DNA from 2 places in the Streptomyces sp. NPDC048461 genome. Region 2 is predicted to be linked to the other one. Evidence: predicted binding sites of a transcription regulator. Region 2 holds the regulator's gene; the other holds the start of a gene.

Region 1 (4,205 bases), on a different contig from region 2:
CCGCCGGAGACGATGCCCTCCTCGACCGCGGCGCGGGTCGCCGAGATGGCGTCCTCGAGGCGGTGCTTCTTCTCCTTGAGCTCCACCTCGGTGGCGGCGCCGACCTTGATGACGCAGACGCCGCCGGCGAGCTTCGCCAGGCGCTCCTGCAGCTTCTCGCGGTCCCAGTCGGAGTCCGTGGACTCGATCTCGGCCTTGATCTGGTTGACACGGCCGACGACTTCCTCGTGGCTGCCGCCACCGTCGACGATGGTCGTGTCGTCCTTGGAGATCGTGACGCGGCGGGCGGTGCCCAGTACGTCCAGACCGGCCTGGTCGAGCTTGAGGCCGACCTCCTCCGCGATGACGGTGGCACCGGTGAGGGTGGCGACGTCCTGGAGCATGGCCTTGCGACGGTCACCGAAGCCGGGGGCCTTCACGGCGACCGCGTTGAAGGTGCCGCGGATCTTGTTGACGACGAGGGTGGAGAGCGCCTCGCCCTCGACGTCCTCGGCGATGATCAGCAGCGGCTTGGAGGCGCCGGCCTGGATGACCTTCTCCAGCAGCGGCAGCAGGTCCTGGATCGAGGAGATCTTGCCCTGGTGGATCAGGATGTACGGGTCATCGAGGATGGCCTCCATACGCTCCTGGTCGGAGACCATGTACGGCGAGAGGTAGCCCTTGTCGAAGGCCATGCCCTCGGTGAACTCCAGCTCCAGGCCGAAGGTGTTGGACTCCTCGACGGTGATGACACCGTCCTTGCCGACCTTGTCCATCGCCTCGGCGATGAGCTCGCCGACCTGCTGGTCCTGCGCGGAGAGCGCGGCCACGGCGGCGATGTCGGACTTGTCCTCGATCGGACGGGCGGTCGCGAGGAGCTCCTCGGAGACGGCCTTGACCGCGGCGTCGATGCCCTTCTTCAGGGCGGCCGGGGACGCGCCCGCGGCGACGTTGCGCAGACCCTCGCGGACCAGCGCCTGGGCCAGCACGGTGGCGGTGGTGGTGCCGTCGCCCGCGATGTCGTTGGTCTTGGTCGCCACCTCCTTCACGAGCTGCGCGCCCAGGTTCTCGTACGGGTCGTCCAGCTCGACTTCGCGAGCGATGGTGACACCGTCGTTGGTGATGGTGGGGGCGCCGAACTTCTTGTCGATGACGACGTTGCGGCCACGGGGGCCGATCGTCACCTTGACCGTGTCGGCAAGCTTGTTGACGCCGCGCTCGAGGGCGCGACGGGCGTCCTCGTCGAACTTCAGGATCTTCGGCATGGGAGCGGTTCAGTCCTCTCGTTGCGATCCTCGGCCGCTCACCGCGACCTCCACCGCCTAGAACGAACTACGCCCCTCGCCGCCCGGCATCAGCAGGGTGACCAGGGGCGCAGCTCAAACAAAATCTGGAAGCGAATTACTTCTCGACGATCGCGAGCACGTCGCGAGCCGAGAGGACGAGGTATTCCTCGCCGCTGTACTTCACTTCGGTGCCGCCGTACTTGCTGTACAGCACGATGTCGCCGACGGAGACGTCCAGCGGGAGACGCTGGCCGTCCTCGAAGCGACCCGGGCCCACCGCGAGGACGACGCCCTCCTGGGGCTTCTCCTTCGCGGTGTCCGGGATGACCAGGCCAGAGGCCGTGGTCTGCTCGGCGTCGAGCGGCTGGACCACAATGCGGTCCTCGAGCGGCTTGATGGCAACCTTGGAGCTGGCGGTCGTCACGATCCGACCTCCCCCTTCGGAGATCCGGGGTTAACTGTCTGAGGTGGCGACCAGGTCGATCCGTCGTCGCGGGTGCCGGACCTGCCTGTCGCTGTGTTGGCACTCACCAGGGGTGAGTGCCAGGTGCGACACTATTCCGGCGATTAGCACTCGGTCAAGCGGAGTGCCAATTCTCGCCGCCGGGTGTGGCGCGCGACGACCCCCGGACACGGCGAAATCCCGGTATCCAGCGCCTTCCTGACCGTTTTTCCTCCCACCGCGAACGCGCCGGATCCGGTGCGCGCGGCGGCGCTCCCGCATCCGGCCGTCCTCGGTCCACGACCGATATGTGACGCTTGAGCCGTGCGCATCCTGGTGGTCGAAGACGAAGTGGGGCTCGCCGAGTCGCTGCGGCGCGGTCTGTCCGCCGACGGGCACCTGGTCGAGGTGGCCCACGACGGCCACACCGGCCTGGACCTCGCCCTCGCGGGCGGACCGTACGACGTCGTGCTCCTCGACCTGATGCTCCCCGGCGTGAACGGCTACGAAATCTGCACCCGCATGCGCGCCCACGGCGACACCACCCCGGTGCTGGTACTCACCGCCAAGGACGGCGAGTACGACGAGGCCGAGGGCCTGGACTCCGGCGCCGACGACTACCTCACCAAGCCGTTCTCCTTCGTCGTCCTGGCCGCCCGCATCCGGGCGCTGGCCCGCCGCGCGGGCGCCCCCGACCGCACCGCGCTCCAGGCCGGCGACCTCGTCCTCGACCCGCAGGGCCGGCGCTGCCGGCGCGGCACGCGGGAGATCGAGCTCACGGCGCGCGAACTCGGCGTGCTCGCCTGCCTGATGGAGCAGCCGGGCCGGGCGGTCGCCAAGCAGGACATCCTCGACGAGGTCTGGGACGCCCCGCACGGCATCGACCCGAACATCGTCGAGGTCTACGTCTCCTCGCTGCGGAAGAAGATCGACGCGCCGTTCGGCCGCCGCTCGATCCTGACCATGCACGGAACCGGGTACCGGATGGCGCCCGACGGTGGCTAGGGGGTGTCGTCGAAGTCGTTCCGTACGCCCGGCGACCCTGCGGGCGCGGGCCGCGGCGGCGGCCGCCCTCGCCATGGCCGCCGTCCTCGGCGCCGGCGGGCTGTGGCTGTTCGGCCTGCTCCGCGCCAACCTGCTCGACAACACCACCGGCCGCACCGAGCTCGCCGCCCGCAAGGTCGCCGCCCAGCTCGACGCGCGGGCCGTGCCGCCCGGCGGACGGCTGCCCGCGCCCGAGGGCGGGGTGGACCTGGTGCTCGTACGGGACGCGGCCGGGCGGACCGTGGCCGGCAGCGGGAACCCGGAGGACGCCCCGGACTTCGGGGCCCTGCGCCCCGGCCCCGGGGAGGACTCCCGCTCGGCCGTGCTGCCGCCGGCACGGCCCGGCGCGCAGCGGCGGGTGGTGGTCGTCGTGCGGGCCCCGGGCGCGCCCGGGGCGACGGGCGCGGTGCCGGCACCGGGCGCGCCGGGGGTGCAGGGCCCCCACACCGTGTACGCCATGACGGTGCTCGGCGACGTCGACGACGCGACCGGGGCGGTCGCCGCCGGGCTGCTGGCGGGCGCGCCGCCGCTGATCGCCTTCGCGGCGGCCCTCGCCTGGTGGGTGACGGGCCAGGCGCTCCGCCCCGTCACCGCGATCCGCACCGGGCTGGCCGCGGTCACCGCGAGCGAGCCGGGCCGGCGGGTGCCCGACCCGGGCGGCGCCGACGAGATCGCCCGGCTGGCCCGCGCCGTCAACGACACACTCGACCGGCTGGAGCGCTCCGACGCCCGGCAGCGGCAGTTCACCGCCGACGCCTCGCACGAGCTGCGCAATCCGCTGGCCGCCGTACGCACCCGGCTGGAGGTCGCGCTGGCCGCGGGCCGCCCCGACCGCGCGTCGGTGGCCGCCGCGCTGGCCGACACCGAGCGGCTCCAGGGGATCGCGGCGGACCTGCTGCTGCTCGCCCGCCTCGACGGCGGCCCGGCGCCGCGGACCGAGCCGGTGGACCTGGCGCTGCTGGCGGCGGAGGACGCGGCGCGCCGGGGCGGGTCCCGGGTGGCGGTGCGCCTGGAGGCGGGGACGCCCGTACCGGCGGCCGGGGACCCGGCGCGGCTGGAGCGGGCGCTGGCCAACCTGGTGGACAACGCCGTGCGGTACGCCCGTACCGAGGTCGTCGTACGGGCGGGGCGGGACGGCGCGGGCCGGGCGCTGCTGGAGGTGGTGGACGACGGGCCGGGCATCCCGGAGGCGGACCGGGAGCGGGTGTTCGAGCGGTTCGTACGGCTGGACGCGGACCGGGGCCGGGCCAGCGGCGGAACCGGGCTAGGCCTGGCCATCGCCCGGGAGATCGCGCGGGCGCACGGCGGCGAGGTGACGGCGGGCCCGGGGCCGGAGGGCGGCGCCGCGCTGACCCTGCGGCTGCCGGCGGGGCGGGCGGGGCGCGGACCTGCGGCCCCGGCGGTTCCCGTGCGGGCCCTTCGGGCCGGCGGCGGCCCCGGCGGCCCGAAGGGCC
Region 2 (4,205 bases):
CCCGTCGGCCCGTCGGCCCGTCGGCCCGTCGGCCCGTCGGCCCGTCGGCGGGTCGCGCGAACCGGCGGCGCCGGCCGACCGGCCTCAGGGCGCCGTGACGAAGTCGATGAGCTCCTCGACGCGGCCCAGCAGGGTCGGCTCCAGGTCCTTGTACGAGGTCACCCGGGACAGGATGTGCTGCCAGGCGGCCCCCGTGTTCTCCGGCCAGCCCAGGGCCCGGCAGACGCCCGTCTTCCAGTCCTGCCCGCGCGGCACCACCGGCCACGCGGGGATGCCCAGCGCGGACGGCTTCACCGCCTGCCAGACGTCCACGTACGGGTGGCCCGCGATCAGCACGTCGGGGGAGGTCACCGCGGCCGCGATGCGGGACTCCTTCGACCCCGGCACCAGGTGGTCCACGAGAACGCCGAGCCGGGCGTCCGGCCCCGGACCGAACTCGGCCACGACGGCCTGGAGATCGTCGATCCCCTCCAGGTACTCCACCACCACGCCCTCGATCCGCAGGTCGTCGCCCCAGACCCGCTCCACCAGCTCCGCGTCGTGCCGGCCCTCGACGTAGATCCGGCCGGCCCGCGCCACGCGCGCCCGGGCCCCCGGAACGGCGATCGACCCCGAGGCCGTGCGGGACGGCGCCACCGGGCCCCGGGCCGGGCGGACCAGGGTGACCACCGCGCCGTCCAGCAGGAACGCGGCGGGCTCCATCGGGAACACCCGCCGCTTGCCGAACCGGTCCTCCAGGGTCACCGTGCCCGCCTCGCAGCCCACCACCGCGCCGCAGAAGTCCGTACCGGCGGCCTCGACCACCAGGTCGGGCTCCGCCGCCACCTCGGGCACGGCCTTGGGGCGCTTCCACTGCGGGGTCAGGTCGGGGGAGTACTCGCGCATCCGGCCGACACTAGGAGAGGCGCGGCGATCACGCCTCCGACACGCCGAAACGCGCGGCCAGTGTGGCGCGTTGCGCACGGACGAAGGCCGCGTCGACCACCGCTCCGTGACCCGGCACGTACAGGGCGTCGTCGCCGCCCAGGGCCAGCAGCCGGTCCAGGGCGTCCGGCCAGCGGGCCGGCAGCGCGTCGTCGCCCGCCTGCGGCTCGCCGGACTCCTCGACCAGGTCCCCGCAGAAGACCGCCTCCCGCTCGCCGGGGACGAACACCGCCAGGTCGTGCCCCGTGTGCCCCGGCCCCACGTTGGCCAGCAGCACCCGCACCCCGCCCAGCTCCAGCGTCCACTCGCCCGACACCGGGTGCCGGGGCAGCACCAGCAGCTCGACGGCCTCCGCCGCCTCCGGAGCGGCCAGCCCGTGCCGCACCGCGGACCGCCGCAGCGACTCCCGCCCGGCGTCCAGGAGGGAGTCCAGCCCGACGGCCGCGTACACCTCGGCCCCGGAGAAGGCGGCCGCGCCCAGCACGTGATCGAAATGCCCGTGCGTGAATGCGATATGGGTCACGCGGTGACCGGTCAGCCGCTCGGCCTCGGCACGGATCTCCGCGCCCTCGCGCAGGGACGAACCGGGGTCCACCAGGAGCACGGAATCGTCCCCCACCACCAGTCCCACGGTGCAGTCCCACACCGGAAGGCGCCGCCGTCCGGCCCGTCCGGTCAGCCGTTCCCAGCCCGCCTCTTCCCATCGCACGTCCATGCGGCGACGCTACCCTGACGGGCCGCCCTTGCCAGGGTCTCACCACCCGGCCGTACACTGAGCGGGGGATCTCTGGCACTCGAACGGCCGGAGTGCCAACGGAGAACCAACGGGACGCCGGTGGAACACGGCGACGGACCACAGCTGGAGGTGTGCGCGATGCTCAGTGAACGCAGGCTCGAAGTGCTGCGCGCCATCGTCCAGGACTACGTCGGGACCGAGGAGCCGGTCGGCTCCAAGGCGCTGACCGAGCGGCACCGGCTCGGCGTCTCGCCGGCCACCGTGCGCAACGACATGGCCGTGCTGGAGGACGAGGGCTACATCGCCCAGCCGCACACCAGCGCCGGCCGCATCCCCACCGACAAGGGCTACCGCCTCTTCGTCGACAAGCTGGCGGGGGTCAAACCCCTGTCGTCGCCCGAGCGGCGGGCCATCCAGAACTTCCTCGACGGCGCGGTGGACCTCGACGACGTCGTCGGCCGTACGGTGCGGCTGCTCGCGCAGCTCACCCGGCAGGTCGCCGTCGTCCAGTACCCCTCGCTGACGCGCTCCACCGTGCGCCACGTCGAGCTGCTGTCGCTGGCCCCGGCCCGGCTGATGCTCGTACTGATCACGGACACCGGGCGCGTCGAGCAGCGGCTCATCGACTGCCAGGCCCCCTTCGGGGAGGCCTCGCTCGCGGACCTGAGGGCCCGGCTCAACAGCCGGGTCGTCGGCCGCCGCTTCACCGATGTGCCCCCGCTCGTCCAGGACCTCCCCGAGTCCTTCGAGGCCGACGACCGTGCCACGGTGTCCACCGTGCTCGCGACGCTCCTCGAAACCCTGGTCGAGGAAGCCGAGGAACGGCTGATGATCGGCGGTACCGCCAATCTCACCCGCTTCGGACACGATTTTCCCCTGACGATCAGGCCGGTGCTCGAAGCGCTGGAGGAGCAGGTCGTGCTCCTCAAGCTGCTGGGCGAGGCCAGTGAGTCGGGAATGGCCGTACGGATCGGGCACGAGAACGCCTACGAGGGACTGAACTCCACGTCGGTCGTCTCGGTCGGTTACGGTTCGGGCGGCGAAGCAGTCGCCAAACTCGGCGTGGTCGGACCGACCCGCATGGACTACCCCGGAACGATGGGAGCGGTACGCGCAGTGGCACGTTACGTCGGACAGATCCTGGCGGAGTCGTAAGTGGCCACGGACTACTACGCCGTTCTCGGCGTGCGCCGCGACGCTTCCCAGGACGAGATCAAGAAGGCATTCCGGCGGCTTGCGCGCGAGCTGCACCCGGATGTGAACCCCGATCCCAAGACGCAAGAGCGTTTCAAGGAGATCAACGCGGCGTACGAGGTGCTCTCGGACCCGCAGAAGAAGCAGGTCTTCGACCTCGGCGGCGACCCGCTGTCCTCCTCGGGCGGTGGCGGCGGCGCGGGCGGATTCGGAGCGGGCGGCTTCGGCAACTTCTCCGACATCATGGACGCCTTCTTCGGCCAGGCCTCGCAGCGCGGACCGCGCTCGCGGACCCGCCGCGGCCAGGACGCCATGATCCGCCTGGACCTGGAACTGGACGAGGCGGCCTTCGGGACCACCAAGGACATCCAGGTCGACACGGCCGTGGTGTGCACGACCTGCTCCGGCGAGGGCGCCGCCCCCGGCACCTCGGCGCAGACGTGTGACATGTGCCGCGGCCGCGGTGAGGTCTCGCAGGTCACCCGGTCCTTCCTGGGCCAGGTCATGACCTCGCGCCCCTGCCCGCAGTGCCAGGGCTTCGGCACCGTCGTCCCGACCCCGTGCCCCGAGTGCGCGGGCGACGGCCGGGTCCGGTCCCGCCGCAGCCTCACGGTCAAGATCCCGGCGGGCGTCGAGAACGGCACCCGGATCCAGCTGTCGGGCGAGGGCGAGGTCGGCCCCGGCGGCGGCCCCGCCGGCGACCTGTACGTGGAGATCCACGAACTGCCGCACCAGACCTTCCAGCGCCGCGGGGACGACCTGCACTGCACGGTCACCATCCCGATGACGGCCGCCTCCCTGGGCACCAAGTGCCCGCTGGAGACGCTGGACGGCCTGGAGGAGATCGACATCCGGCCCGGAACCCAGTCCGGACAGGCGATCCCGCTGCACGGGCGCGGCGTCACGCACCTGCGCGGCGGCGGACGCGGTGACCTCATCGTGCACGTCGAGGTCACCACCCCGAACAAGCTGGACGCCCAGCAGGAGGAGCTGCTGCGCCAGCTCGCGAAGCTGCGCGGCGAGGAGCGGCCCACGGGCCAGTTCGCGCCGGGCCAGCAGGGCCTGTTCAGCCGCCTGAAGGACGCCTTCAACGGCCGCTGAGCGGCCCGCGGACACGCGTACGAGCCCGGCCGGGGGACACCCCCGGCCGGGCTCGCCGCATCGGGCCCGGCGGGGGCCGGATGCGGACCATGCCAGGCGAATGCCGTGATTCGGTGCGATGAGCGGGACATGGCACGATGCAGTCCATGTCCAGCGCACCGAACGGTCTCTCTCCGTACCCGATCGTGCAGGCTCCGATGGCGGGCGGCGCCTCGTGCCCGCCGCTCGCCGCAGCCGTGTGCGAGGCGGG

Evidence for each region. Region 2 encodes HrcA, which represses chaperone genes, less so after heat shock. Its sites were predicted from a motif close to TTNGCACTCNGNNNNNCNGAGTGCNAA; they were not measured.
Region 1: a site for HrcA is predicted at 1,833-1,859, ahead of groES (co-chaperone GroES). Genes of this name have one in related genera too.

Annotation. Positions count from the first base shown of each region.
Region 1 is NZ_JBVJGW010000005.1:157,014-161,218, forward strand. Features, by position in the region: gene groL (chaperonin GroEL) at 1-1,244, opposite strand, end outside; gene groES (co-chaperone GroES) at 1,381-1,689, opposite strand; gene ACZ6S8_RS11195 (response regulator transcription factor) at 2,032-2,712, shown strand; gene ACZ6S8_RS11200 (sensor histidine kinase) at 2,705-4,205, shown strand, end outside.
Region 2 is NZ_JBVJGW010000012.1:227,534-231,738, reverse strand. Features, by position in the region: gene ACZ6S8_RS22435 (DUF3097 domain-containing protein) at 85-885, opposite strand; gene ACZ6S8_RS22430 (MBL fold metallo-hydrolase) at 914-1,639, opposite strand; gene hrcA (heat-inducible transcriptional repressor HrcA) at 1,799-2,815, shown strand; gene dnaJ (molecular chaperone DnaJ) at 2,816-3,955, shown strand; gene ACZ6S8_RS22415 (nitronate monooxygenase) at 4,102-4,205, shown strand, end outside.